One region of the Bacillus sp. GM2 genome, then DNA from elsewhere that is predicted to be linked to it. Evidence: a T-box and tRNA genes for the amino acid it is inferred to sense, from the RefSeq annotation. Region 1 holds a T-box; the other holds one or more tRNA genes.
What was found. A T-box is a leader RNA that pairs with one kind of tRNA and senses whether it is charged. The one in region 1 lies ahead of ileS (isoleucine--tRNA ligase), so its partner is inferred to be a tRNA-Ile.
Positions count from the first base shown of each region.

Region 2: it encodes a tRNA-Ile, which carries the amino acid that the T-box ahead of ileS (isoleucine--tRNA ligase) is inferred to sense. The anticodon was not compared.

Region 1 is NZ_JBRKSZ010000007.1:1,910,367-1,925,403, forward strand. Features, by position in the region: gene ACVC9U_RS10680 (carbamoyl phosphate synthase small subunit) at 1-625, opposite strand, end outside; gene ACVC9U_RS10685 (dihydroorotase) at 622-1,908, opposite strand; gene ACVC9U_RS10690 (aspartate carbamoyltransferase catalytic subunit) at 1,892-2,812, opposite strand; gene pyrP (uracil permease PyrP) at 2,957-4,261, opposite strand; gene pyrR (bifunctional pyr operon transcriptional regulator/uracil phosphoribosyltransferase PyrR) at 4,457-5,005, opposite strand; gene ACVC9U_RS10705 (RluA family pseudouridine synthase) at 5,182-6,096, opposite strand; gene lspA (signal peptidase II) at 6,098-6,637, opposite strand; gene ACVC9U_RS10715 (TraR/DksA family transcriptional regulator) at 6,682-7,047, opposite strand; gene ileS (isoleucine--tRNA ligase) at 7,323-10,091, opposite strand; T-box leader at 10,143-10,372, opposite strand; gene ACVC9U_RS10725 (DivIVA domain-containing protein) at 10,435-10,929, opposite strand; gene ACVC9U_RS10730 (YlmH family RNA-binding protein) at 11,026-11,802, opposite strand; gene ACVC9U_RS10735 (YggT family protein) at 11,937-12,203, opposite strand; gene sepF (cell division protein SepF) at 12,214-12,666, opposite strand; gene ACVC9U_RS10745 (YggS family pyridoxal phosphate-dependent enzyme) at 12,663-13,358, opposite strand; gene pgeF (peptidoglycan editing factor PgeF) at 13,366-14,205, opposite strand; gene ACVC9U_RS10755 (YlmC/YmxH family sporulation protein) at 14,428-14,661, opposite strand; gene ACVC9U_RS10760 (putative RNA methyltransferase) at 14,746-15,037, opposite strand, start outside.
Region 2 is NZ_JBRKSZ010000007.1:423,861-438,897, forward strand. Features, by position in the region: rRNA gene ACVC9U_RS03080 (23S ribosomal RNA) at 1-2,172, shown strand, start outside; rRNA gene rrf (5S ribosomal RNA) at 2,311-2,426, shown strand; tRNA gene ACVC9U_RS03090 (tRNA-Val) at 3,144-3,219, shown strand; tRNA gene ACVC9U_RS03095 (tRNA-Thr) at 3,235-3,310, shown strand; tRNA gene ACVC9U_RS03100 (tRNA-Lys) at 3,392-3,467, shown strand; tRNA gene ACVC9U_RS03105 (tRNA-Leu) at 3,475-3,559, shown strand; tRNA gene ACVC9U_RS03110 (tRNA-Gly) at 3,575-3,646, shown strand; tRNA gene ACVC9U_RS03115 (tRNA-Arg) at 3,658-3,734, shown strand; tRNA gene ACVC9U_RS03120 (tRNA-Pro) at 3,743-3,819, shown strand; tRNA gene ACVC9U_RS03125 (tRNA-Ala) at 3,826-3,898, shown strand; tRNA gene ACVC9U_RS03130 (tRNA-Met) at 3,924-3,997, shown strand; tRNA gene ACVC9U_RS03135 (tRNA-Ile) at 4,003-4,079, shown strand; tRNA gene ACVC9U_RS03140 (tRNA-Ser) at 4,087-4,179, shown strand; tRNA gene ACVC9U_RS03145 (tRNA-Met) at 4,204-4,280, shown strand; tRNA gene ACVC9U_RS03150 (tRNA-Asp) at 4,325-4,401, shown strand; tRNA gene ACVC9U_RS03155 (tRNA-Phe) at 4,413-4,488, shown strand; tRNA gene ACVC9U_RS03160 (tRNA-His) at 4,511-4,586, shown strand; tRNA gene ACVC9U_RS03165 (tRNA-Gly) at 4,595-4,668, shown strand; tRNA gene ACVC9U_RS03170 (tRNA-Ile) at 4,681-4,757, shown strand; tRNA gene ACVC9U_RS03175 (tRNA-Asn) at 4,764-4,838, shown strand; tRNA gene ACVC9U_RS03180 (tRNA-Ser) at 4,840-4,930, shown strand; tRNA gene ACVC9U_RS03185 (tRNA-Glu) at 4,943-5,014, shown strand; gene glgB (1,4-alpha-glucan branching enzyme) at 5,199-7,082, shown strand; partial or broken gene ACVC9U_RS03195 (glucose-1-phosphate adenylyltransferase) at 7,079-8,217, shown strand; gene ACVC9U_RS03200 (GlgC family sugar phosphate nucleotidyltransferase) at 8,244-9,272, shown strand; gene glgA (glycogen synthase GlgA) at 9,269-10,723, shown strand; partial or broken gene ACVC9U_RS03210 (glycogen/starch/alpha-glucan phosphorylase) at 10,710-13,110, shown strand; gene ACVC9U_RS03215 (TraR/DksA C4-type zinc finger protein) at 13,144-13,902, opposite strand; gene ACVC9U_RS03220 (1,4-dihydroxy-2-naphthoate polyprenyltransferase) at 14,009-14,941, opposite strand.

The sequences.
Region 1 (15,037 bases):
GCTGCATCACTTCTTCTGCCGTTACATTGTGAGGAACGACGATCACATCGCATTTGCGCTTGTTCAGCTCTCTTAAGATGCCGTGCTTCATTCCGAAATCGACAAGCACGATTCGCTTCCCTCTCCCAGGGCTCGGATATGCCGTTTTTGTTGAAACTTGGCTGACCTGATCGGTCGGAAGGTTCGTTTCTTTCAGCTTTTGAACCAAAGTCTCAGCATCTTCTTCCGGGCCGGCAAATACCCCTTTCAGCGTACCTGCCGTTCTGATCATTCTTGTCAGCTTTCTCGTGTCAATCCCTGAGAGTCCCGGGATGTTCTTCATTTTTAAATATTCATCAAGTGTATAAGCAGAGCGCCAGTTTGACGGAAGTTGACATAACTCTTTTACGATAAACCCTTTCACATAAGGGGTGATGGATTCAAAGTCGTCTCTGTTGATCCCGTAGTTCCCGATCAGCGGGTAGGTCAGTGTGACAATTTGTCCGCAGTATGACGGGTCTGAGAGGATTTCTTGATAGCCTGTCATCCCCGTGTTGAAGACGACTTCTCCCATGGTGTTTTCCAGGCTGCCGAATGCTTCCCCTTCAAAAATCGTTCCGTTTTCTAGTACAAGACGTCTTTTCATTTTACAAGTCTCCCCTCTTGGTAAACGAGTTTTCCCTTTGCCATTGTCATAACCGGCCAGCCGAAGCAGCTGATGCCGTCAAACGGCGTGTTTTTCCCTTTAGAAAGAAAGGTGCTTTTGTCAATTTTTTCTTCGCGTTCAAGATCAATGAGCGTAATATCCGCAGACCGTCCGGCTTCAAGCTTCCCGTAAGGAAGTCCGAACGCCTCGCAAGGTTTGACCGTCATATAATCGTGCAGCTGTTTCAGCGTCCATTTCCCCGTTTTGACAAAGTGCGTGTAAAGGAGCGGAAAAGCCGTCTCCAAGCCGACAATTCCAAATGGCGCAAGGCTCATGGTCTGTTGTTTTTCTTCTTCTGTATGAGGGGCATGATCCGTTGCGATAAAATCGATTGTTCCGTCTCTAAGCCCCTCAAGGAGCGCTTCCCTGTCTTCCGGACTTCTGAGCGGCGGATTCATTTTATAATTTGTATCAAGACCGGGAATGTCGCTGTCTGAAAGGAGCAGATGGTGCGGCGTCACTTCCGCTGTCACGCGGATTCCCGCTTTTTTGGCATCGCGGACGACCCTGACCGATTCCTTCGTGCTGATATGACAGACGTGGTAATGGCAGCCTGCCGCTTCGGCAAGAAGCACGTCCCTTGCGATGTGAACCGCTTCGCACACTGAAGGAATCCCGTTTAAACCGTTGGCTTTGGCAAATTCCCCATCGTGTACACTGCCGCCGTAGATCAGTGAATTGTCTTCACAGTGAGCGACGATCGCTTTATCGATCGAAGCCGCTTTTTTCATCGCTTCATACATCATCCCCGCCGTTTGAATGCCGACGCCGTCATCGGTAAACGCGAACGCACCTGCGTCTTTCAGCCCTTCGAAATCGGTCATTTCCTGGCCTGTTTGTCTGATGGTGATGGAAGCATACGGGAGCACTCTGACAGATGCCGTTTCGTCAATGCGGTTGACGAGCCACTCCATCTGCTCTTTCGTATCGGGGACAGGCCGCGTATTCGGCATTGCGGCGACAGTTGTAAATCCGCCTCTCGCCGCGGCTTTTGCACCTGTTTCGATCGTTTCTTTCTTCTCGCCGCCCGGCTCTCTGAAGTGAACGTGAAGGTCAACAAGCCCCGGCGAGACGAAAAGCCCATCCGCATCGATGACCGTTTCTCCCAAAGCGGCCTCAAGGCTTCCGATTTCGCTGATTGCATCGCCTTCAATCCTGATATCGCGCTGTACTTTTTCACCTTTTTCGTCGAGTATGAAGCCGTTTTTAATTAAATAAGACATAAGCCTGTTCTCCCCTTTTTTTGTTTTCGCCGTTTAGAAGCGCTCTTTTTAAAACCGCCATTCTGATATATACACCGTTTTCCATTTGTTTGAAAATTCTCGACTGAGCTGATTCGACCAGTGCACTGTCAATCTCGACACCTCTGTTGACAGGCGCAGGGTGCATGATGACCGCGTCTTTTTTCAGGAGCTCCGCCCGCTTGAGCGACAATCCGAAAGTTTCAAGATAATCCCGTTCTGCCGCCTTTTTCTCATGGCGTTCGTGCTGAATTCGGAGAAGCATCACCACATCCGAATTCGCGACCGCTTCGTCAGGCGACACGTATGTCCCGTAGGGATTGTCTTCATCCCGCCATTCGTCCGGACCTGAGAAAAGAACCTTTGCTCCGAGCCTTGTCAGCACTTCGGCATTCGATCTTGCCACTCTGCTGTGTTTGATATCTCCGTGTATAGATACCGTCAGTCCGGCAAATCCGCCCCATTCCTCATGAATCGTCAGCAAATCGAGCAAAGATTGAGTGGGATGCTGACCGCAGCCGTCTCCGGCATTGATCACCGGAATGCCGACGTGTCCGATAAGTTCATCATAATAATGATCCTGAAAGTGTCTGATCACACATACATCGGCGCCGATGGATTCGAGTGTCTTGACGGTATCGTACAATGATTCTCCTTTTTGTACGCTTGTTGAAACACCGTCCAGGTTCAACACATTCATGCCGAGTTTCTTTTCAGCCACTTCGAAGCTGAAGCGCGTTCTTGTGCTCGGTTCAAAAAACAGATTGGCAGCAAATTTTCCGGAGAGGACGGACTCGGACTTTCCTTTTTTCAGCTCTCTCGCCTCTTCAATCAGCTCGTGAATATCCTCAAGACTAAGCTCATTCATTGCGGTCAAGTGTTTCATTTTTACTCCCCCTCAGGCTTTAAATTTCCCGTAAAAAACCCCAAGCCACAACGGCTTGGGGTACAGTGAACCAGAGAATGCGCTTTTTTGCACTTCTCTCTCCGCAACCCTTTCAAGCCTCTCTGGACTTCATTTAAAAGGTTTTTAAATATGTTCTTCTATTTCAATCCCGTCCTGATCTCCCTTTGATTCAGGCAGGACAAGGTTTAAAACCACTCCGACGATCGCTGCAAGCGCCATGCTTGACAGCTCGAACCCTGAGATTTTGATAAATGCGCCGCCCACTCCGATGACGAGAATGACGGATGAGATGATCAGGTTTCGCTTGTTTTCCAAGTCAATTTTGTTATCGATCAGCATGCGCAGTCCGCTTGATGCGATGATGCCGAACAGCAGGAAGGAAACGCCTCCCATGACTGCAGAAGGGACAGAGCTGATCAGGGCCGAAATTTTGCCGATAAACCCGAAGCACAGTGCAATGACAGCCGCTCCGCCGATGACAAATACGCTGAATACTCTTGTGATAGCGAGTACGCCGATGTTTTCTCCGTATGTCGTTGTCGGCGGTCCGCCGATGCATGATGCCAGCATCGTTGCGACGCTGTCGCCGAAAATCGAGCGGTGAAGCCCGGGCTTCTTAATGAAATCCTGACCGACGACTTTGCTTAATACCATTTGGTGGCCGATATGTTCTGACATTGTCACGAAAGCAACGGGCACCATGGCGATTCCGATTCCGACAGCCGCCGCGCTCGGTGTATAGTCGACAAACGGAAGCACGAAATCAGGAACAGCAAACCATTTGGCGTCAAGAACCATCTGGAAGTCGACAATTCCCTGGGTCAGGGCGAACAAGTATCCGCCGATAATTCCGATCAAGACCGGAATCAGGCTGAAAAACCCTCTTAAGAAAATCGCGCAGATTATGGTGAGCGCGAGTGTGAATCCTGCGACGCCAAAATGTTTTGCGCTGTAGACGAGCTCTTTTGCTCCAGAATCTTCATACATGGCCATATTGACTGCCGTGCTTGCCAGCCCGAGGCCGATGACGATAATAACCGGACCGACGACAACAGGCGGCAGGAGCCTCATCAGCCAGTCCGTTCCAAGCTGCTGGATGAGAAGGGCGATCAGCCCGTAGGCGATGCCTGCCATAAATGCGCCGATCATGGCCGCACCAGGGCCTCCGGCGGCTTTTGCCGCGATAATCGGTGCAATAAATGCAAAGGATGAACCTAAGTAAGCCGGGATCTGTCCTTTTGTAATCAAGAGATATGCAAGCGTTCCTAGCCCGCTTGTAATAAGGGCCACGCCCGGGCTTAAGCCTACAAGCTTTGGCACGAGGATCGTCGCCCCGAACATGGCAAACAGATGCTGCAGGCTGAAAGTTATCCAATTCAAAGGTTTTGGTACTTCTCTGACACCGAGGTTCACTTTTTTCTGACTCATATTTTTTCCTCCTGATGGTTGACTCACTGTCTATGATGTCTTCATATCCTGAAAAGATTGCGCCCATTAAAAAAGCCTCTTTGCTTAAATTTGCGCAAAGAGGCAGACAAAGATCCGCCGCATAGTGAGGCGGCTATCTTTCGTTCTATCCCTCTTTGCAAACTCACTGGAATGCATTTAAAAAAGGATTGTCATTCACTTTTTATAAATCGCCGCAAGGTCGCGTTCGTCAACTTCTTCCAATTGAACCATGACCTTTTCGGTTTTCGATGTCGGGATGTTTTTCCCGATATAGTCGGCTCTGATCGGCAGCTCTCTGTGGCCGCGGTCGACAAGCACCGCGAGCTGGATGGATGAAGGCCGCCCGACATCGACGAGCGCATCCATGGCCGCTCTGACCGTCCGTCCAGTGTAAAGCACGTCATCGACGACGATCACCTTTTGATCGGTGATGTCCGCCGGAATGTCCGCTCCTTTGACAAGCGGCTCTTCATTGGACGTTTTTTTGGAGAGATCATCCCTGTAAAGGGTGATGTCAAGCTCTCCTACGGTGACTTTGTTTCCTTCGATTTGCTCAATCCGTTCGGCAAGCCGTTTGGCCAGATAAATGCCTCTCGTTTTGATTCCGACTAGGATACAGTTGTTCATTCCCTTGTTTCGTTCAATCATTTCGTGGGCGATTCTTGTGAGCGCCCTTCTGATCGCCTGTTCGTCAAGCACAACAGCCTTTTCTTGTTCTTGCATGGCCAGCACCCCGTATCTTTTAAAGGATAAAACAAAAACCCCTTCTGCATAAAGGCAGAGAGGGGTCTTTAAACGAATTCATTGATTCGCTTGTCCGGTATCCTTCTCAGCCTCTCTGGACTGTGTTAAAGAATCTGATTTAACTGCATTTATTATTTCAAAAAAGAAAACGTCTGTCAACGTTTATTTCGAATTTTGTCGAGGAGATTTTTCATGTCGTCAGGCAGAGGCGCCTCAAATTCAACATATTCTCCCGTACGCGGATGGTCAAATCCCAATACGCCCGCATGCAGCACCTGGCCGTTGAAATCGACCGTCTTTTTCGGGCCGTATTTCGGATCTCCCGCCAGAGGAAAACCGATATATTTCATATGCACGCGAATTTGATGGGTTCGCCCCGTTTCAAGCTGGCATTCAACAACAGTGAAATCGTCGAACCGTTCGATCACTTCAAAATGAGTGACGGCATGCTTTCCATTTTCCCTTGTGACCGTCATACTCTGCCTGTCTTTTTTATCCCTGCCGATCGGCGCGTCGATCGTCCCGTGGTCATGCGGGATGACGCCGTGGACAAGCGCGGTGTATTTTCTCGTCACCGTTTTGTTGACAAGCTGATTCACGAGCGACTCATGCGCCATGTCGTTTTTGGCAACCATCAACAGGCCTGAAGTGTCCTTGTCAATCCGGTGGACGATGCCCGGCCTCATCACGCCGTTGATGCCTGACAGATCGTCACAATGCGCCATCAAACCGTTGACAAGCGTCCCCGTCAGATGGCCGGGAGCCGGATGAACCACCATTCCGCGCGGCTTGTTGACGACCAGGACGTCCTGATCCTCGTAATAAATATCAAGATCCATCGGTTCAGCCGTGACATCCAGCGGTTCCGGTTCGGGAACATGGACTGACACCGCATCCCCTTCCTGAACTTTATAATTGGCTTTGACCGCATTTCCGTTCACCAGCACGCGGTCTTCTTTAATCCACTGCTGCACCTGAGTCCGCGACCAATCCGCTTCAACTGCGGTCAAGTACTTGTCAATCCGTTCACCTTTATGTTCTTCATGAACGGTCATATCAAAATGCTCCATGTTACAGCTCCTTCTTCTTCTTTCCGTCTAACAGCATTTGTATAAATAAGAGCAGGACACCGACACATAAAGATGAATCGGCAATGTTGAAAATCGGATAATGATAATTGACGATCGTCACGTGTATAAAATCGACAACTTCTTGCCTGAACACGCGGTCGATAAAATTGCCGACAGCACCGCCAAGCATCAATCCGAGAGCGGTTCCGAGCAGGATTTGTCCTTTGGCATGTTTTTGAATGTAGTAAACAATGCCGATGATAACCGCCGTGGTAATGATGTAAAAAAACCACATCTGTCCGGCCAAAATGCCCCATGCCGCGCCTGTATTCCTGTGCGACGTAATTTGAAAGAAACCGTCGATGACGGGGATGCTTTCACCGTACTCCATTTTGCTGACGACCAGCCATTTTGTAAATTGATCGATACCGATAATGAGCACTGCAATTATGTAATAAGGCACAAACCGTTCCTCCAGTTTCTGTTTCTCTTCATTTAAGCATTTTAACAAGAAAAAGAAAAGGAGTAAAGGAATATTCATTGACATCCTGAAAGAGGGCAAAAGCCCTCCCCTCTTGCAGAATGTTATGAGTAGAGCGCCCGGTTGAACGTCTCATCCGTCTCAGCCCAAATAGGAAGCGTCTTTTTTTCAAACTGGGCATGATATAAAAAATCGTTCGCGGTGCGCGCCGTCGGCAGAATAGCCATTTTTTCCAGCGGAATTGCCTGATTCGTTTCTTCGCAAATGCCGTATGTTCCGTTTTCGATTTTTGAAAGGGCCAAAAGCACATCCTGAAGCTCTTCTTTGACATGATACATAAGTGTTGCCTGCTGATACGAATTGATGCCTTGAGAATCCTGCTGAAAAAAGGAGTATTCAAAAAGCCTTGCTTCCAGTTCTTCCTTCATTTGAAGAAGTTCGGTATGAATTGCCGCCAGCTGATCGTTCACGCCTACATCAACTCCTGCTCTTATCGTTTGTGACCTTAGTGTTACCGACAAAGCCGGTATCCAAGCCCAAAAGATTTTTCCTGACGTACAAAACGATGTCAGCAATGGCATCCTTTCTCCGGCCTTTCACAGGATGTGATGGCGGCAGCGTTCAGGCAGGACGCCTGGCGGTTAGCTGCCATCCTTTTTATATTCGCGAACACTTACTTAGCAGGCCTGATAGGGTTTGGCGGCATACTAAAAGCGGTTCGGAAAAACTCCGAACCGCTTCGTGGTTAATTTTGATAATACGTCTTCACAATTCCGGCACAGCGAGGGCAAAGCTCCGGATGATCGGCATCCTGGCCGATTTCTTTGGAAACCATGCGGCACCGCTCACAAGTCTCGCCTTCTGCCTGAGCAACGACGATTTTTCCTGTTTCAAATGTCTGCGCATCTTCAGGCGCTTCGGCTTCCGTTCCGCCGATGGCAAGCTCTGACACGATGAACAGCTGTTTGACGTCTTCCTTGATCGAAGAAAGCAGCGCTTTTGCTTCTTCATTTGGATACAGCGTCAAGCTCGCAACCGAAGATTTTCCGATGATCTTTTCATTACGCGCTGTTTCAAGCGCTTTAAGAACATCGTCGCGAAGCTTCATGAAGCTGTCGAACTTTTCTTCCGTCTCTTTTGCATTTGGAATGTCTCTTGTTTCCGGCATATCGGTAAGCTGCACGCTTTTTTCCGATACGAATGTGAAGTGGCTCCACATTTCGTCAGCAGTATGCGGCAGGATCGGCGCGATCAGCTTGACAAGCGCAAGCAGCGTTTCGTAAAAAACGGTCTGCATGCTGCGGCGGTCTTTATGATCGGCGTGTTCAATATAAACGACGTCTTTGGCAAAATCCATATAGAACGAGCTGAGCTCGATCGCGCAGAAGTTGTGGACAGCATGGTAGATGACCGCAAAATCGTATTCTTCATATGCTTTTTTGACTTTTTCAATAAGGCTGTTCAGTTTGATCAAAATGTACTGATCGACTTCGCGAAGTTCTTCCACAGCGATTGCATCTTTCGCCGGGTCAAAATCGGCAATGTTTCCGTGAAGGAAACGGAACGTGTTGCGGATCTTCCGGTACACTTCTGCGACTTGCTTTAAGATCGCGTCAGATACGCGGACATCTGCTTGATAGTCGACAGACGCAACCCACAGCCTTAAAATATCGGCCCCGAACTGATTCATGATTTTTGCCGGAACAACGACATTGCCGAGCGATTTGCTCATTTTGCGGCCTTCTCCGTCAAGGGCAAAACCGTGTGACAGCACACCTTTATAAGGTGCTTTACCCGTTACGGCAACGGCTGTCGAAATCGATGAGTTAAACCAGCCGCGGTATTGGTCAGAACCTTCCAGATACAAGTCCGCAGGTCTTACAAGATCATCGCGCTCTTCCAGTACGGCCTGATGTGACGAACCTGAATCAAACCAGACATCCATGATGTCCTGTTCCTTTGTGAACTTGCCGTTCGGACTTCCCGGGTGAGTAAAGCCTTCCGGAAGCAGTTCATTCGCTTCTTTTTCAAACCAAATGTTCGAACCGTGCTCCCTGAATAGTTCAGAAACGTGGTCGATCGTTTCATCCGTGATGATCGGCTCCCCGTTTTCGGCATAAAATACCGGAATCGGCACGCCCCATGCGCGCTGTCTTGAGATACACCAGTCGCCGCGGTCGCGGATCATATTGTAGAGGCGCGTTTCGCCCCATTCAGGCACCCATTTTGTTTCTTTCACCGCGTCAAGAAGCTCGTCTCTAAAGTCTTTGATAGAAGCGAACCATTGGGAGGTCGCACGGAAAATGGTCGGTTTTTTCGTTCTCCAGTCGTGCGGATAGGAGTGGGTGATGAAATCGAGCTTCAGCAAAGCGCCTTTTTCTTCGAGCTGTTCTGTAATCGGCTTGTTGGCCTGATCGTAAAACAGTCCTTCAAAACCAGGGGCTTCGCTCGTCATATGTCCTTTTTCATCAACCGGGCAAAGCACGTCAAGTCCGTATTTCTGACCGATGTTAAAGTCGTCTTCCCCGTGTCCCGGAGCAGTATGGACGCAGCCTGTACCGGCATCTGTTGTTACGTGTTCACCGAGCATGACAAGCGAATCTCTGCCGTATAAAGGATGAACCGCGACAATATGCTCCAGGTCTTTTCCTTTAACGGTTTGAACGACTTCATGATCTTCAAAGCCGATCGCTTTTGCCACGCTTTCAATCAACGCGCTTGCCATCACATAGCGCGCGCCTCCGGCAGCAACGACGCTGTACTCCAATTCAGGGTGTACGGCGATGCCGAGGTTGGCCGGGATCGTCCACGGCGTTGTCGTCCAGATGACGATTTTTTCGCCGTTTGTTAATACACCTTTTCCATCTTTTACATCAAATGCAACATAGATAGACGGCGAGCGTTTATCATGGTATTCGATTTCAGCTTCAGCCAGAGCGGATTCGCTTGAAGGGGACCAGTAAACCGGCTTCTTCCCTTTGTAAATATAGCCTTTTTTCGCCATTTCGCCGAATACTTTAATTTGCTGCGCTTCAAACTCCGGCTTAAGCGTCACGTATGGGTTTTCCCAATCTCCTCTGACACCGAGCCGCTTAAATTGCGTTTTTTGGCCTTCGATTTGCTGCCATGCATATTCTTCGCAAAGCTTGCGGAATTCGGCTACCGTCATTTCTTTGCGCTTCACTTTTTTGTTTTTCGTGAGCGCTGTTTCAATCGGCAGGCCGTGTGTATCCCAGCCCGGAACGTACGGTGCATGATAGCCGCTCATCGATCTCGAACGGACGATGAAGTCCTTCAGTACTTTGTTAAGCGCATGGCCCATATGAATATCGCCGTTCGCATACGGAGGTCCGTCATGAAGCACGAACATCGGCCGGCCTTCGGTTCGCTTCTGAACGAGGCTGTAAATGTCCATATCTTCCCATTTCCCCTGAATTTCAGGTTCACGGTTCGGCAGGTTTCCTCTCATCGGAAAATCTGTTTTCGGCATTAAGAGCGTGTCTTTATAATCCATTACCATTCCTCCAAAACATCTTTTCTAAAACAAAAAAAGCCTTTTCATCCCATAAGGGACGAGAAGGCTTTGATCTCGCGGTACCACCCTTTTAGACAAGCCGATTCGGCTTATCCGCTCAAACATCGTAACGTGATGGGACGTCCTTTCCTACTGGACGGTTCAGAAAGGAAACTTGAGGGCTGATTCACAACGATTCCAACAATCCCGGGCTTACACCGCCCCCGGGTCGCTTTTATTGTTCTCAGAAATCAATGTCTGTCCCTCTCAAACGTTTTTCACTCAATTTATGAACGTATTATATGCGAACGGATGACGATATGTCAAGAACGTAAATGAAATTCTATTCTTTTTCATCCATGACGGCGTCTACTTCGTATTCAAGCAAATGATCCCAGTCGTCGTTTTTCAACAGGTCAAGCTGCGCTTCGATCAGCATTTGGAAACGGGTTCTGAACACTTTTGACTGCTTTTTCAGCTCTTCGATTTCCATCGCGATCTTTCTCGATTTTGAAAGAGACTCATTAATGATCCGGTCAGCGTTTTTCTCAGCTTCACGGATGATGAGCTTCGCTTCTTTCTCGGAATTGCGCTTTACGTCTTCTGCTGCTTCCTGTGCGACAAGGATCGATTTATTCAACGTCTCTTCGATCGTCGAAAAATGGCCGAGACGTTCGTCAAGCTCGTTCACCTTTGATTCAAGCTCATTTTTTTTGCGCAGAATGATCTCATAATCCTTTCTCACCTGGGCCAGGAACTCGTTCACTTCATCTTCGTCATAGCCGCGGAACGCTTTTGTAAATGTTTTATTATGAATGTCATTTGGCGTCAAAGGCATGCTGCCCACCTCCATTATTTTTCTTTATGTACACTTGTCCTAGTCAACATTATAAAGCAAAATTCGACCTGGCGGAGAAAAAACTGTTAAAACGCGTCATTTTTGTTTTTCAAACGTCAATCTCCATTTGCCCTTCTTCGTTTTGCCGTCAATGTTTTTCATCCTGAAGCGGCCAAACCCCCGGATCGAAACCATATCCCCTTCCGCCAGTGCATATGAAGGGTCTTCGATGACTTTCCAGTTCACCTTCACGAGGCCATTTTTCACGAGAACCTGTGCTTTTTGCCGGGATTGCCTGCTCATTGCCGAGCAAATCGCATCAAGCCTCAAAGATGAAACCGTATCATCCCTTATTTCGACATCCTGCTCCGGTACTTTAAGCTTTGAAAGCGGAATTTTTTCAAGGGAAACTTTCACCTTGCCGATTTGTGTCAGCTGGGTGAAAACAAAATCAGCGACTTCTTCCGAACAGATAAACTGCCATGTCCCGTCCGAAAAGATCAGGTCGCCGAACTTTTGGCGCCTCAATCCGATGCCCATCATTGAGCCGAGAAGCTCGCGATGCTCGATGGAGGCGAATTTTTGCGGATAGATGACTTCCCAGCCCTGAAGCTGAAAATCTTCGGCAGACGGCTCGGCATATTCAGGGAATAGTAAAGCCCTCTTTCGTTCGGCCTCAGGGAAGCCCCCGAAAAATTCAAGCCTCACTTCGTCCGACTGACCGATGACAGATTGCAGGATCACCTGTTCCCGCGGATCCAAAAAATCGGTCAGCTTCATCCGGTACTGTTCCGCCACGATTCTTTTCCACTCAAGAGCCTGGTCGATAAACGGCTCTTCGTCTTTTCTGAAATGCTGGTAAATATCGCTCATTCTCTTTCCTTTCTATGTAAAGAGGCCTGGCCTACAGCCAAGCCCGATACTCGGCCCGCAAAGATTGAAGGCACGCTCCTGAACCACGGCGCCGCTGCCACCGGCAAGTCTTACGGGAGATCGGCATAATGTCTTTAAAAAGCGCCGAGCATTCTAAAAACCGCAAGAAGCCCTGCATCTGCGAACCGCAGGATGAAAATCGCCACAATCGGAGAAATATCAATCATCCCGAGCGGAGGAATGATCCTTCTGAACGGTTCGAGATAAGGCTCGCAAAGTGAAGCAAGCACCCGGCCGAATGAAGACTCCCTTGCATTAGGCACCCAAGACATAAAAATGTAAATAATGAGCGCAAACGAATAAACGGTTATAAGCGTGCTTAAAATTTGATAAAGTAGGATCATCTGCGATTTACCACCTCTGATGTTCTTCTTCTATGAGCTCGGAAATCGTGCCGGAAACATCGACGTTCTCAGGCGTGCATAAAAAGATGTCCGCTCCGATCCGCTGAATATCGCCGCCGAGAGCATATACAGTTCCGCTCAAGAAATCAACGATTCTTTTCGCCTGATCGTGCTGGATGCGCTGCAGGTTCACGACGACGGCGCGTCGGTTTTTGATATGGTCTGCGATTTCCTGGGCTTCCGCGTACACCCGAGGCTCACTTAACACTACTTTAGAAGATTTCTGAACGCTTTGCAAACTTACGACATTCTGCTTCCCAGCCGCTTTAGACTGGTAGGCGGTTCTGTCTTTTGATTCATGCTCTTCAGGGATTTCCTCCCTGTCTGTTTCAATATACTCGTATTCGTATTCCTCATCATCCAAGGAAAAAAAGTTTTTAAATTTGTTTTTCAAACTCATGATTGTCCACCTCCAGTTTCATTTCCGACTAAGGAAGATCCGATTCTGACGAATGTCGCGCCTTCCTCGACTGCGATCGTATAGTCATTAGACATACCCATCGAAAGCTCGCTGCACGGGGCGTTCCATTGACCGAGCCCGCGAACCTCGTCGCGCAGCTCTCTCAGCAAGCGAAAACAGCTTCTGATTACCGTCTCGTCATCCGTAAAAGGAGCCATCGTCATTAATCCCGCAATCCGGATGTTTTCATATGCAGACAGTTTTTTTACAAAAGGAAGAACCTCTTCTTTTGCCATGCCGTGTTTTGAAGATTCAAGGGATGTGTTGACCTGAACAAAACAGTCAATCGGTTTTTTTGCCCTCTTCTGAATCTCGTCGGCCAATGAAAGCCTGTCTAAAGAATGGATATATGAGACATGATCGATGATTGCTTTTACCTTTCTCGTCTGCAGGGTTCCGATAAAATGCCATACCGGTTCGCTGTCTTTCAAAGCGTCGAGCTTGTGAAGCAGTCCGGTATCGCGGTTTTCTCCCAAATGTCTGATTCCTGCATCAAGCGCTGCCTGCGCCCGTTCCGGGGAAACATATTTCGTGACAGCGATGACGGATATTTCGTCGGGCGTTCTTCCCGCTTTGATACACGCTTCGTTGATCCTGTCATTTATATGTCGTAAATTGCTTTTCACATCCACCTGTAAGCTATACCTCCTTTAATCCGATGAAGGACATCATCCGTCCGGTTTTTCCCCGGTCTCTCCGATGGGAGAAAAACAGTGAATGCTCGCAGCTCGTACAAAGGGAACTCACCTTGATCTGGCCGTTTGGAATTCCGGCGTGTACAAGCAGCTGCCTGTTCACTTCTTTTAATTCGAGACGGTACTCCCCTTCTTTTATCGTCAAAAAGGCTTTGTCTTCTCGCTGAAGAGGAAGATTCCTGATTTTGTCTATTACATGATCGTCGACAGTGTAGCAGCACGAGCCGATCGCAGGCCCGATCACGGCGTGGATGTCTGCGGGATTTGATCCTTCCCGGCTGACCCACGTGTCAACCATGCTGGCTGCGATCCCGAGCGCGGTGCCTTTCCAGCCCGCGTGAGCGATTCCGGCCAGCGAGCGGACCGGATCGTAAAAATAAACAGGAACGCAGTCGGCAAAGCAAAGCGCCAAAAACAGGTTTGGCCTGTCTGTATAAAGTCCGTCCGTAGCCTTCAGCGCCGTATCGTATCGGAAAGCGCCGCTGGCGCGATCGCTATCCGTCACTTTTTGAATCCGGTCTTCATGCGTCTGATCGGCAAATACCCAGTCGTGCAGATCGGTTTTTAAGTTGTCGGCAATCTGTTTTCTGTTATTGATGACATGCTGTTCATGATCCTGAACGTGCAGCCCTGTATTCAGTGAGTGAAAAGGCGGTTCGCTTTCTCCGCCGTTTTTTGTCGTAAATCCGGCTGTGACGGAACCGCCGGTTTCCGCCGTCTGATTCCATTCCTCAATCAAAAGCATTGACGGAGCATCAAGACGAAAGGGGTTATATGTATTCATGGTGATCAGCCTTTCGACAAACATCGTAGTCTTTCATCATATCGCTCCTATTTTAACACATCTTGATGCATTCGTTTAGTTTCGTTTCAAAAAACTAAACGAAATGTATTGTTTGCAACATTTATCGCCGTTTTTGCAGACGGTCTCACCGTATACAATAATGTTGAAAAAGCAGGCGGATAAGGGCCCGCCGATTGATCAGGCATCATCTCATATGCTTGATCAGCTTAAACGCACAAGAATCACATCTTCTCCAATTTTAACAATATTTCGCCACGGAATGACGATTTCCTCTTCTTTTCCGAAAAATCCGAAAACTTTCCCCGTTCCTCCGATGACAATCGCCTGTATTTTGCCTGTCGTTACATTAATATCGATATCGCCGATGCTGCCGAGCTTTTTCCCGTTTGATACGTTAACGACATCTTTTATCTGGAAATCAGAAATGTTCATCATGTCCACCGCACGCCTCCTCTGATCAAATGTCCTTTTAAGATTATATGAAAGGCAGTCCTTTATTTAGACTGCCTTTTCAGTGGTTTATTTCGTTTTTTTCCTGCCGGCTAAAATATCGAGATGGACGGTCATAACAGCGGATTCCTTCTTTAGAAAGGCATTGATCCGCTCCTTTTGCGCGCGCCATGATAAAGGCGTCATCTTGATGAGCGGCGGGAGCTGGATTCGGTCTAAACGTTTGCTGTAGGCGATCTCCGTTCTGTCGATCAGATCAAAATGAGACGCGAAGCGCTCAGCCGTATCCTCGCTCGTATAGGCTTGTTTGTCCGAGCCGTCGTACAAAAATCTCCTCAGTTCTTTCAGATGGCCGCTTCTC
Region 2 (15,037 bases), 1.5 Mb from region 1:
AGGTAACACTGAATGGAGGCCCGAACCCACGCACGTTGAAAAGTGCGGGGATGAGGTGTGGGTAGGGGTGAAATGCCAATCGAACCTGGAGATAGCTGGTTCTCTCCGAAATAGCTTTAGGGCTAGCCTCAAGGTAAGAGTCTTGGAGGTAGAGCACTGATTGGACTAGGGGCCCCTACCGGGTTACCGAATTCAGTCAAACTCCGAATGCCAAAGACTTATCCTTGGGAGTCAGACTGCGAGTGATAAGATCCGTAGTCGAAAGGGAAACAGCCCAGACCGCCAGCTAAGGTCCCAAAGTATACGTTAAGTGGAAAAGGATGTGGAGTTGCTTAGACAACCAGGATGTTGGCTTAGAAGCAGCCACCATTTAAAGAGTGCGTAATAGCTCACTGGTCGAGTGACTCTGCGCCGAAAATGTACCGGGGCTAAACGTATCACCGAAGCTGCGGACTGTTCTTACGAACAGTGGTAGGAGAGCGTTCTAAGGGCTGTGAAGCGAGACCGGAAGGACTCGTGGAGCGCTTAGAAGTGAGAATGCCGGTATGAGTAGCGAAAGAGGGGTGAGAATCCCCTCCACCGAATGCCTAAGGTTTCCTGAGGAAGGCTCGTCCGCTCAGGGTTAGTCGGGACCTAAGCCGAGGCCGAAAGGCGTAGGCGATGGACAACAGGTTGATATTCCTGTACCACCTCCTCACCATTTGAGCAATGGGGGGACGCAGGAGGATAGGGTAAGCGCGGTATTGGATATCCGCGTCCAAGCAGTTAGGCTGGGAAATAGGCAAATCCGTTTCCCATAAGGCTGAGCTGTGATGGCGAGCGAAATATAGTAGCGAAGTTCCTGATTCCACACTGCCAAGAAAAGCCTCTAGCGAGGTGAGAGGTGCCCGTACCGCAAACCGACACAGGTAGGCGAGGAGAGAATCCTAAGGTGATCGAGAGAACTCTCGTTAAGGAACTCGGCAAAATGACCCCGTAACTTCGGGAGAAGGGGTGCTCTGTTAGGGTGCAAGCCCGAGAGAGCCGCAGTGAATAGGCCCAGGCGACTGTTTAGCAAAAACACAGGTCTCTGCGAAGCCGTAAGGCGAAGTATAGGGGCTGACGCCTGCCCGGTGCTGGAAGGTTAAGAGGAGCGCTTAGCGTAAGCGAAGGTGCGAATTGAAGCCCCAGTAAACGGCGGCCGTAACTATAACGGTCCTAAGGTAGCGAAATTCCTTGTCGGGTAAGTTCCGACCCGCACGAAAGGCGCAACGATCTGGGCACTGTCTCAACGAGAGACTCGGTGAAATTATAGTACCTGTGAAGATGCAGGTTACCCGCGACAGGACGGAAAGACCCCGTGGAGCTTTACTGCAGCCTGATATTGAATGTTGGTACAGCTTGTACAGGATAGGTAGGAGCCTTGGAAACCGGAGCGCCAGCTTCGGTGGAGGCATCGGTGGGATACTACCCTGGCTGTATTGACCTTCTAACCCGCTGCCCTTATCGGGCAGGGAGACAGTGTCAGGTGGGCAGTTTGACTGGGGCGGTCGCCTCCTAAAAAGTAACGGAGGCGCCCAAAGGTTCCCTCAGAATGGTTGGAAATCATTCGCAGAGTGTAAAGGCACAAGGGAGCTTGACTGCGAGACCTACAAGTCGAGCAGGGACGAAAGTCGGGCTTAGTGATCCGGTGGTTCCGCATGGAAGGGCCATCGCTCAACGGATAAAAGCTACCCCGGGGATAACAGGCTTATCTCCCCCAAGAGTCCACATCGACGGGGAGGTTTGGCACCTCGATGTCGGCTCATCGCATCCTGGGGCTGTAGTCGGTCCCAAGGGTTGGGCTGTTCGCCCATTAAAGCGGTACGCGAGCTGGGTTCAGAACGTCGTGAGACAGTTCGGTCCCTATCCGTCGCGGGCGCAGGAAATTTGAGAGGAGCTGTCCTTAGTACGAGAGGACCGGGATGGACGCACCGCTGGTGTACCAGTTGTTCTGCCAAGGGCATCGCTGGGTAGCTATGTGCGGACGGGATAAGTGCTGAAAGCATCTAAGCATGAAGCCCCCCTCAAGATGAGATTTCCCATTCCGCAAGGAAGTAAGATCCCTGAAAGATGATCAGGTTGATAGGTCTGAGGTGGAAGTGTGGCGACACATGGAGCTGACAGATACTAATCGATCGAGGACTTAACCCAAAAACTTTTGTGAATCGTCTGACCGTTATCTAGTTTTGAGAGAACACCTCTCAACAGCCAAAGGCAAGGAAACTCGGCTAAAGGCCGCCCTCACATCCTGTGAGGAACGTCTAGTACCTTCGTCCTGAAGGCAAATAGTTTGGTGGCGATAGCGAAGAGGTCACACCCGTTCCCATGCCGAACACGGAAGTTAAGCTCTTCAGCGCCGATGGTAGTTGGGGGCTTCCCCCTGTGAGAGTAGGACGCCGCCAAGCGCTTAAGAAGACCAGCTTATATAAGCTGGTCTTTTTTACGGCTGTTCGATTGTATATACCGGAAGGGAAGGAGTGCATAGACGATTTCAACCCTTCAGGCTCCGCGAAACAGTGTGAAGAATAGGCAAGCTGCCTTCATCTTCTCTGGCCCGTGTTCTGGGTGTTCAAATCCAAATTTTAAAGCGGAGTGAAGCCAATAAGCACGTTGGCATGCATAAAATCAGTGAAGCCAGGGAGTAAAACTCATGCAAATAGAAGAGTGGATGCTGCCATGTTCCGGCAAATGGATTTCGAGGGATTGAGGTAGCTGGAGGATTGACAAATGAATGCATATATTTTGAGCCGCACAACACTCATTTTCAAAACACGTCGCTTGGCTATTAAGAGTTGGGATAGAGAGAGTCGAGAAGCCAATTACATTGCTTATCGTTCGAAAAGGACTTAAAATTGTTTTGAGAAATCAATTCGAATACAAATTTGCCATGGGAACAAGACAGGAATTCACGGATCGTCTGAAGAATCTATTTTATAAGCAGTACATAGGGATAAATGTTGCTCTGAAGCTTTTGATGCAATATACGGATTAAGCGGAACGAAGTATGCATATTCGTCTGTTGTGATAGAATAAACTGAAAATAAAATTTTTTTAATATAGCCTTTACAAATGGGTGTATTCCCGTATATAATAGTCCTTGTCAGATCGAGAACAACTGACGAGGAGGATTAGCTCAGCTGGGAGAGCATCTGCCTTACAAGCAGAGGGTCGGCGGTTCGATCCCGTCATCCTCCACCATTCATATTGGAATGGGCCGGTGTAGCTCAATTGGTAGAGCAACTGAATCGTAATCAGTAGGTTGGGGGTTCAAGTCCTCTTGCCGGCACCACGATTTTATGATACAATATAAAAGTTGCTAAAAAAAGACAGATAGCTTTCGAAAAAGTCTTCAGCTTTCATTGCAGTATTGGAGCCATTAGCTCAGTTGGTAGAGCATCTGACTTTTAATCAGAGGGTCGAAGGTTCGAGTCCTTCATGGCTCACCATTTTCATGCGGATGTGGCGGAATTGGCAGACGCGCTAGAATCAGGCTCTAGTGTCTTTTAAAGACGTGGGGGTTCAAGTCCCTTCATCCGCATTGCCAATCTATTTTGCGGAAGTAGTTCAGTGGTAGAACACCACCTTGCCAAGGTGGGGGTCGCGGGTTCGAATCCCGTCTTCCGCTTGATCATCTATGCGCCCGTAGCTCAATTGGATAGAGCGTTTGACTACGGATCAAAAGGTTAGGGGTTCGACTCCTCTCGGGCGCGCCATTATATAACGGGAAGTAGCTCAGCTTGGTAGAGCACATGGTTTGGGACCATGGGGTCGCAGGTTCGAATCCTGTCTTCCCGACCATTATTTGGGGCCTTAGCTCAGCTGGGAGAGCGCCTGCTTTGCACGCAGGAGGTCAGCGGTTCGATCCCGCTAGGCTCCACTTTGTTATCTTTAATATTCACCATGGCGGTGTAGCTCAGCTGGCTAGAGCGTACGGTTCATACCCGTGAGGTCGGGGGTTCGATTCCCTCCGCCGCTATTAAAGGACCTTTAGCTCAGTTGGTTAGAGCAGACGGCTCATAACCGTCCGGTCGTAGGTTCGAGTCCTACAAGGTCCACCATTGTTACGGAGGAATACCCAAGTCTGGCTGAAGGGATCGGTCTTGAAAACCGACAGGGGTGTCAAAGCCCGCGGGGGTTCGAATCCCTCTTCCTCCGCCATATATCTTTCATTATTTTGATCATCGCGGGGTGGAGCAGTTCGGTAGCTCGTCGGGCTCATAACCCGAAGGTCGCAGGTTCAAATCCTGCCCCCGCAACCAATTTACTCATTAAATGAGAAGTCCCCGAAAGGTGCAATCAAAATGGTCCGGTAGTTCAGTTGGTTAGAATGCCTGCCTGTCACGCAGGAGGTCGCGGGTTCGAGTCCCGTCCGGACCGCCATTTTAAATAAAGGCTCGGTAGCTCAGTTGGTAGAGCAACGGACTGAAAATCCGTGTGTCGGCGGTTCGATTCCGTCCCGAGCCACCATTTTACAATTTTATATATTGCGGCGGTTGTGGCGAAGTGGTTAACGCACCAGATTGTGGCTCTGGCATTCGTGGGTTCGATTCCCATCAACCGCCCCATGCGAAATGCGGGTGTAGTTTAGTGGTAAAACCTCAGCCTTCCAAGCTGATGTCGTGGGTTCGATTCCCATCACCCGCTCCATTTGCATATCATGGGCCTGTAGCTCAGCTGGTTAGAGCGCACGCCTGATAAGCGTGAGGTCGATGGTTCGAGTCCATTCAGGCCCACCATGATATTCCGCAGTAGCTCAGTGGTAGAGCTATCGGCTGTTAACCGATCGGTCGCAGGTTCGAATCCTGCCTGCGGAGCCATGGAGAAGTACTCAAGTGGCTGAAGAGGCGCCCCTGCTAAGGGTGTAGGTCGCGTAAGCGGCGCGAGGGTTCAAATCCCTCCTTCTCCGCCATTTTTTCAATAAGGCCCGTTGGTCAAGTGGTTAAGACACCGCCCTTTCACGGCGGTAACACGGGTTCGAATCCCGTACGGGTCATCATGTTAAACTCTGCATCATTATGATGCGGAGTTTTTTTATGCCTGTATGACTTCAGTCAATGTTCAAAAAGGATATTGTTGAACTTTGTCAATAAAAAGAAGCGCTTTCACGTAAGGGATCAAGCCATATTATGCGAATAAAAGAGTAATCTTTAAATATAGTGGCAGAAAGGATGAAATCAATGGCTGATGTGAGTGCCTCGGATATTAAAGTGCATCTCTTTCATGAAGGTCGGCTTTATGAATGCTACAGATTTTTCGGCGCTCATCAGATGGAACAGGACGGCCGCCAAGGTTTTCGGTTCTGTGTTTGGGCCCCGAATGCGAAGGAAGTTCGAATCGCCGGAACGTTTAACGGCTGGTCCGGTGCCCTGCATCAAATGGAGAAGCGTCATCAGGAAGGCATATGGGAACTGTTTATCCCCGGCATCGGAGAAGGGGAGCTGTATAAATATGAAATGATCACAGCCGCAAATGAAACAAAATTGAAGGCCGATCCTTATGCTTTTTTTTCTGAAGTCAGGCCGAAAACGGCATCGATCACTTATCAATTGGACGGATACCCATGGGGCGACCGAAAGTGGCAAAAGAAAAAGCAGCAAAAAGCTGTGTATGAAAAACTGATTTCCATCTACGAGCTTCATGTCGGTTCATGGAAAAAGAAAGCGGATGGGCGTTTTTTCACATACCGGGAACTGAGCGAAACAGTCATTCCTTACGTCAAAGAACACGGATTCACACATATCGAGCTGATGCCGTTGACAGAGCACCCGTTTGACCGTTCATGGGGCTATCAGACAACGGGGTACTACAGTCCGACGAGCAGATATGGCGAACCGCGTGACTTGATGTATTTTATCGACCAGTGCCATCAGCATGAGATCGGCGTCATTATGGATTGGGTTCCCGGCCATTTCTGCAAAGATGACCACGGCTTGTATTTGTTTGACGGTATGCCGCTGTATGAATATACACACGAGCATGACAGGGAAAATTGGGAATGGGGGACCGCCAATTTTGACCTCGGAAAACGAGAAGTTCGCAGTTTTTTAATCTCGAATGCGTTGTATTGGATCGAGATGTATCATATAGATGGATTTCGAGTCGATGCAGTTGCAAACCTCCTGTATTGGCCAAACCGTCCTCAGCCTGAAGCGAACGGCTTTGCCGTCGAATTTATTCAAACTTTAAATGAACAGGTTTTTGCAAAAGATCCCCACTTTTTAATGATTGCTGAGGACTCCACAGACTGGCCGCTTGTGACGCATCCGACCTATGCAGGCGGTCTCGGGTTTAATTATAAGTGGAATATGGGTTGGATGAACGATGTATTAACCTATATGGAAGCTTCCCCAGAACAAAGAAAACACCTGCATCATCTTGTTTCATTCTCCTTAATATATGCCTACTCAGAAAACTACATCCTGCCGTTCTCCCACGATGAAGTGGTATACGGCAAAAAGTCTCTGCTTCATAAGATGCCCGGCGATTACTGGCAGAAATTCGCCCAGTACCGCCTGCTGATCAGTTATTTTACGCTGCACCCGGGAAAAAAACTTCTCTTTATGGGCGGTGAGTTTGCTCAATTTGATGAATGGAAAGACGAAGAAGAGCTCGATTGGTTCTTGGACGATTTTGACATGCACCGCAAGGCCCGGATGTTTACAAAGGAGGCTCTTCACCTCTACAAAAAAAGCCGTATTCTGTATGAAAATGATCATCGGCAGCAAGGATTCGAGTGGATTGACGTCAACAATGCGGAACAGTCGATTGTATCGTTTATCCGCTATGGAAAACAGCCCGGTGAAGCGCTGATTATCGTCTGCAATTTTACGCCTTCCGTTTATCACGAATATCGGGTCGGCGTCCCTTTTCAAACCGAATATATCGAAGTGCTTAACAGCGATGATGCAAAATACGGAGGTTCACACCAAATCAACCCGAAACGCCTTCAAGCAAAAGAAGGCGTTCTGCACGGCAAACCATACAGCATCAGCATGACAGTCCCTCCGCTGGGAGCTGCGGTTTTCAGAGCAGTCAAAAAGAGAGGAGCGAAAAAGGGATGAAAGAACAATGTGTGGCTATGCTTTTGGCTGGCGGCAAGGGAAGCAGGCTGAATGCCTTAACGAAAAACCTCGCAAAACCGGCCGTTCCATTTGGCGGCAAGTACAGAATCATTGATTTTGCCCTCAGCAACTGCGCCAACTCGGGAATTCATCATGTCGGTGTGCTGACTCAATACCAACCGCTTTTATTAAACTCATATATCGGCATCGGCGAGCCATGGGATCTTGACCGCAATGACGGCGGGGTCTCCATTTTGTCCCCTTATGCGGAAGCGTCGGAAGTGAAGTGGTACAAAGGAACGGCAAGCGCGATTTATGAAAACCGCCATTTTTTAAAAGAGCTTCAGCCTGAACATGTACTCATCCTATCAGGAGATCATATCTACAAAATGGATTACGGAAAAATGCTCGAATACCACGCGGAGAAACAGGCTGATGCCACCATTGCCGTCATCGAAGTGAGCTGGGCAGAAGCCGGCCGTTTCGGTATCCTTCATACCAATGACAAGATGGAGATTACAAGCTTCGAGGAAAAGCCGAAATATCCGAAGAGCAACTTGGCATCGATGGGTGTCTACGTTTTCAAATGGAGCGTGCTTGAAAAGGCGTTGGAACGCGATGAAAAAAAATCCGGCTCAAGCCACGATTTCGGTAAAGATATCATACCGGCTCTTCTCGAAGAAAAAAGAAGCTGAACGCTTATCCGTTTAAAGGGTACTGGAAGGATGTCGGTACGGTCAGAAGTTTATGGGAAGCTAATATGGATCTGCTTGGAGATCATCCTCTGCTTGACCTGTTCGAACGGAACTGGCGGATTTATTCCGTCGCCCCGAACCTACCGCCGCAGTTTGTTGCCGAGCAGGCGGACATCAAAGAATCGCTCATCAGCGAAGGGTGCGCCGTATATGGGGCTGTCACCCGTTCGGTTATCTTTCAGCGCGTTGCAATCGGCAGACATTCCGCGATTAAACGTTCAGTCGTGATGCATGACGTTTCAATTGGAGAGCATGTTGAGATCGAAAATGCTATTGCATCGGCAGGAATACGAATTCCGGACGGTTTTCGCGCGAAGGGGGAAGATGGCGAAGTCCTGCTGATCACAGAGGAATATGTCAAAAAACATAAGGTTGTTTAAACAACACGGAGAGGCGGATGGTGCCAATGAATAATCAAATGCTGGGAATTATTGATGCAGCTGTTAACCAGCACTCTCTTCAGGATTTAACGGCCGGCCGTTCGATCGGAGCCGTGCCGTTTGCAGGAAGGTACCGGCTGATCGATTTTGCGTTGTCAGGCATGGTTCATGCAGGCATTCGGAGTGTCGCTGTATTTTCCAAGTCTCCGTATCGTTCCTTGATGGATCATTTAGGATCGGGAAAAGAGTGGGATTTAAACAGGAAAAGGGACGGTCTTTTCTTTCTTCCGTCTTCGATTCCCCATGATGAGCACGTCGGGCTTGGTTCGTTTCGGCAATTTGCGGAGCATCTCGATTATTTTCAAAGAAGCACTCAGCCATATGCTGCTGTGGCAAACAGCTATACGGTCTGTCACATACCTTTTCAAGAAGTGCTCAAACAGCACCTTGAATCCGGGTGTGATCTGACTGAAGTTTGTCAAGAAGGAAAGCCTTTAGGCTTGTATATTACGAAGAAAAGTCTGTTGAGGGAGATGGCTGAAGGGCATTGCGCCGGAGGAGCGCAATCTTTTGAGGAAGTCTGCCGGAAAGAGCGTGGTTCGCTATCCGTCAACAGCTATGAGCATTCAGGGTATACCGCCGTGATCGACTCTCCCGAAAGCTACCTTTTTCATAGTTTGAACCTCATCCAGCCTGTGTTTCGGGAGCAAGTCTTTCATATGGGCCAGCCTGTCTACACAAAAATAAAAAACGATCCTCCTGTAAAATACGCTAAAAACAGCAGGGTAAAGCAATCGATTATCGCTAATGGGTGCGTAATCGAAGGTGAGGTTGAGAATTCGGTCTTGTTCAGAGGGGTTCACGTAGGAAAAGGAACAACCATCAAAAACAGCGTTGTCATGCAAAAAACAAGGATCGGAGAAAACTGCCGGCTTGAGCACGTCATCTGCGACAAGGACGTCAAAATCGGCCATCATATCGAAATGTCCGGCACCATGAGCCTCCCTTTCATATTAAAAAAAGGAGCCATACAAGGAGCGCTGATGAACTCTTGAAAGTCTTATTTGCTGTTTCTGAATGTGTGCCGTTTGTTAAATCAGGCGGGCTCGCCGATGTCGCCGGGGCGCTCCCGAAAGAGCTCGCCCTTTTAGGCATAGAAACGGTCGTCATGATGCCGAAATACAGTTTGATTGCGGAAGACGTCAGAAGACGGATGGTTAAAACGGCTGAATGCGAGGTTCGCGTCGGGTGGCGCAGGCAGTTTTGCGGCATTGAACACCTTGAACATGACGGAGTTTCCTATTATTTTCTTGATCATGGGTATTATTTTAATCGGGATTCCCTTTACGGCCATTATGATGATGGAGAGCGGTTTGCTTTTTTCTCGCGGGCTGTTTTGGAAGCACTATACGCGCTGAATTTTGAAGCTGATGTCATCCATACCCACGATTGGCACACAGGGATGGTCAATTATTTATTAAAAGAAGAATATCGAAAAAAGCCGTTCTATCAGCACATGAAAAGCGTATTTACAATTCATAACCTTCAATTTCAGGGCATTTTCCCGAAGGAAGCGGTTCATGACCTGCTCGGACTTGATATTTCCCATTTCACGACCGAAAAGCTCGAGTTTTATGGGAACATTAATTATATGAAAGGCGGCATTATCGCCGCTGATCAGGTGACAACGGTCAGTCCGACGTACCGCGATGAAATCTTGACTCCATACTACGGCGAGCGGCTTGAAGGGGTGCTGTCAGACAAGAAGGATGCACTGACAGGCATTTTAAACGGGATTGACGATGTGCTGTACGACCCTTTAAACGATCCGCACATCGATTATCATTACGATGCCGTCAACCGGGACGGAAAACGGAAAAATAAAGCTGTGATCCAGAAGACATTCGGTCTGCCGGTGAATGAAGACATTCCGCTCATCAGCATGGTGGCAAGGCTGACGAAGCAAAAAGGCTTCGATTTGATCAAGCGGGTATTGCATGAACTGTTTGAAGAAGAAGACATGCAGCTGATCGTTTTAGGAACCGGAGAAGCGGAATTTGAAAATTACTTCCGCTATATGGAGCATGCTTTTCCGGACAGGTGCAAGGCGTATATCGGTTTTCATGAACCGCTCAGCCGCAAGATTTATGCCGCGAGCGATCTTTTCCTGATGCCTTCAAAATTCGAGCCGTGCGGTCTTGGACAGCTGATTGCCCTCAGGTACGGCGCGGTGCCGGTTGTCAGGGAAACAGGCGGGCTTCATGATACGGTGACCGCTTACCGGGAAACAACCGGTGAAGGCAACGGTTTTACGTTCGCCCATTTTAACGCCCATGATATGAAGCATACGATCAAAAGAGCACTGTCATTTTATCACAGGAAAGAAGAGTGGGGCAGGATCGTTCAAAAAGCGATGACACATGATGTCAGCTGGGCTTTGTCAGCCCGTCAGTATCAGCGGTTATACAGCCGGGAGATAAAGGGGGAAGCGCATGTTCTCAAGTAAAGAAAGCTTTAAACAATGCTTTTTGAAACGTGTTGAACGGTTGTGCGGAAAAAGCTTTCGGGACTCTTCAACGCTTGACCAGTATCAGACGCTCGGCATCATGGTCAGGGAACATATCAGCGCAAACTGGATCGAGACCAATGAAAGGAGCCGCTCCAACCAAAATAAACAGACCTATTACTTATCGATTGAGTTTCTCCTGGGCAGACTGCTCGGCCAAAACCTCCTCAATCTCGGGGTTCGTGAAGTTGTCCAAGAAGGTCTTTTCAGAGCTTGGCATTTGTCTTGAAGACATCGAAGAGGCCGAAATGGATGCAGGCCTTGGCAACGGGGGATTGGGCAGGCTCGCGGCGTGCTTTTTGGATTCACTGGCTTCGCTCGACCTTCCCGGGCATGGAATGGGGATTCGCTACAAGCATGGGTTTTTCGAACAAAAAATCGTCGACGGTCATCAAGTCGAATTGCCTGAACAATGGCTCAAACATGGTTACGTATGGGAGATCCGCAACGCCGATCAGGCTGTTTGTGTTCGTTTCGGCGGGCGGGTCAAGATGGCGCAGGAAGGAGGGCGCCTCCGCTTTTGGCAGGAAGATGCGGAAGTGATGACAGCCGTGCCTCACGACATCCCAATCATCGGCTATGAGACCAAGACGGTCAACACCCTTCGGCTGTGGAATGCGGAGCCTTGCTCGCTCCATCATGAACCGAATATTTTGAAGTATAAGCGCGAGACAGAAGCTGTATCTGAATGCCTGTATCCGGATGACACGCATGACGAAGGCAAGATTCTCCGTTTGAAGCAGCAGTATTTTTTAGTATCGGCAAGCCTGCAAAGCATTGTGAAACGCTATAAGAACACTCACCCGTCACTGCATGATTTTCACCAAAAAGTCGCGATCCATATCAATGACACCCATCCCGCTTTGGCGGTGCCGGAATTGATGAGAATTTTGCTTGACGAAGAAAAAATGACGTGGGATGAAGCGTGGCATGTTACCGTACATACGATCTCATATACGAATCATACGACGCTTGCCGAAGCGCTGGAAAAATGGAGGATCGATTTAATTAAACCGCTTCTGCCGAGAATTTTTATGATCATTGAGGAGATCAATGAGCGGTTTTGCGGCTGGCTGTGGGAAAAATACCCGGGTGAATGGGGTAGGATCGAAAAGCTTGCCGTCATCGCCCACGGCGAAGTGAAAATGGCCCATCTGGCGATTGTCGGAAGCTACAGTGTTAACGGCGTAGCCAACATTCATTCAACCATATTAAAAGAGCGGGAAATGAACGACTTTTATTCTGTTTTCCCTTTTAAATTCAATAATAAAACGAATGGCATCTCACATAGAAGGTGGCTGTTAAAGGCAAATCCGCCGCTGGCGAATCTGATTACTGAAGCGGTAGGGGACAGGTGGCTGAAAGAACCGGAAAGCCTCCTGGATCTTCGTCCGTTTGCGCGCGATTCCGCGTTTCTTGAAAAGTTTCAGCGTATCAAAAGGGAACGAAAGCAGCTTTTGGCAGACATGATGAAAGGCAGCATCGGCTTCGCCATTAATCCTGACAGCATCTTCGATGTTCAAGTCAAGCGTCTCCACGCTTATAAGCGCCAGCTTTTAAATGTGCTCCATATCATGTATTTGTACAACAGGCTGAAGGAAGACAAAGGCTTTGCCATTTATCCGCAAACATTTATTTTCGGAGCAAAAGCATCGCCGACTTATCATTATGCCAAAAAGGTCATCAAGCTGATCCATTCAGTCGCAGATAAAATCAATCATGATCCGGATGTCAGACAATCAATCAATGTCATCTTTCTGGAAAATTACCGGGTATCAACCGCCGAGCGTATTTTTCCGGCGTCAGATGTCAGCGAGCAAATATCTGCGGCAAGCAAAGAAGCCTCCGGTACAGGAAACATGAAGTTCATGATCAATGGGGCTTTGACGATCGGCACGCATGATGGTGCCAATATAGAAATGCTTGAGAGGGTGGGGCCTGAGTGTATTTACACGTTCGGTTTAAAGGCGGATGAAGTGCTGAACTACACTGAAAAAGGCGGCTATCTATCAAGGGAATACTATCAGCATGATGCGAGGATCAGACAGACGGCCGATCAGCTGATCAATGGTTTTTTCGAAGGGGAAGCCGGCGAATTTGAGCCAATTTATGACTCGCTGATCGCTTATAATGATGAATACTTCGTTTTAAAAGATTTTGCTTCTTATATTGAAGCGCAGGAACGGATTCAAAAAGACTACTTGAATAAGCGTCTTTGGGCCGAAAAAGCCGTCACAAACATCGCGCATGCCGGATACTTTTCAAGCGACCGCACGATCCGGGAGTATGCGGAAGACATTTGGGGAATTAAACCGTATCACCGCTGAATTTAAAAACGCTAAGCCCCTGACCCGCGGGGCTTAGTCTTCTTCATCTTCAGTATAAGGGTCCTTTTCATAAGCCGGGAGATCGCCGAAAGAGGTCATGATGCCTTCTTCATCAAGAAGGTCTTCATATTTTTCGTGTTCTTTCGTCGGGTAGACGGTTACTTCTTTGCCGGTAATGTCTGTTGCGGCATAGTTTTCGTAATCTTCGACATATCCGAGCGGCTCTTCATATTCCATGTACATCTGGCTGTATGAAAGCGGCGGAACGGCCAGATCCTGAGGCGTTTCAGAATTGCCGTAACGTTCGACGTCCTGGTAAGCGTCTTCTGAATCGTATGCGACGTTTTCGTCTTCTTCGTCTTTTTCAAAATGTCCGAACGGGGGGTTCAGCACTTCTTCTTCAATCGGACGGTCTTTTGAAACGGAGACGGTTGACGAATGTTCGCTGCACGTCGTTGCGGTTGGCAGTACGGACAGCCTTTCATACGGGATATCCTTTCCGCATACTTCACAGCGGCCGTATGTTCCTTTTTCGATCAAAGCCAGAGCATGTTCGATATCGTGCAAATGCTCTCTTTCATGTTCAAAAAGAGCAAGATCTTTTTCGCGTTCGTACAGTTCTGTACCTTCATCTCCCGGATGGTTGTCATAAGCCGAAAGATCGCCCGTCGAGTTGAACGGGTGCGTCACATCGATGCCAAAATGTCCGTTTTCTTTAAAGCGGCTGACGATCTGTTCTTTTCCGGCTTTCAGTTCATTTTCTAGTTTTGTCAACTGTTCTTTTGTTAGCACATGCATCGCCTCGTTTCTTTAAAGTGCTCGCGTTTTTAGTATGAACGAATTCAAACAGAACTTTCTTGTAAATAAAAGCAAAAAAAAGAGCCGTAAAGGCTCTTTTTTAAAAAATATACTGAATGAGCAGGGCAATGGCGAGCAAAAGGCCGAAAAAGGTGTTCGTCTGCGCCGTTGATTTCATGGCGACCATCAGTTCCGCCGGTTTTTCTTTTTCCTTAAACTCCTTGATGGCTTTAATCGGTTTCGGCAGGCTCAAAAGAACAAGGCAGCTCCACAGAGAAACGATCTCAAAGCCGATGTATATACCGATCAATATATAGGAAACAGCAAAAACCCAGCTCAAAATCTGTACGGCATTTTTTCTTCCAGCTAAAATCGGCAGCGTCTTCCTTCCGTTTTCTTTATCTCCGACCAAATCGCGGATATTATTGGAAAGATTGATGCCTCCGACTAAAATCGTAATCGGAAGGGAGATCAGAAAGACGTTCCAAGTCAGCCCGCCGGTCTGAATATAATATGAAATCAGAATGATGACCATTCCCATAAAAACGCCCGACATAATTTCACCGAACGGCGTATAGGAGATCGGAAACGGCCCGCCCGTATAAAGATAGCCGACGGCCATGCATACTAATCCGATCAGCGCAAGCCACCAGCTTGAAGAAGCGCAGATGTACAGGCCGAGTAAAACGGCTGCTCCAAACAGTCCGTAAGCCAGGTATAATACCGTCTTTGGCTTCATTCCATAGCGGACGATAGCACCGCCGATGCCGACCGAGTTTTCATTATCAAGTCCTCTTACAAAATCAAAATACTCATTGAATAAGTTCGTTCCGATTTGAATTAATATTGATGCGGCCAGCATAGCTAAAAACAGCCAGATATCAATTTTTCCCGATTCAAGGGACATTACGGTCCCGAGCGTTACAGGGACAAAGGCGGCTGTCAGTGTATGGGGTCTTGTTAACATCCACCATACGCGCCATTTTTCCGGCTTTATTTCAGAAACACTCCCTGAAAGTGATTGATGCTGCATATAGTATGACTCCTTTAGTTTTAATACGTACACGTCCATACTAAGTTTAGAAAAAGTTAAAAAAGGTGTCAATATAATGGGTGATATTGTTAGAAA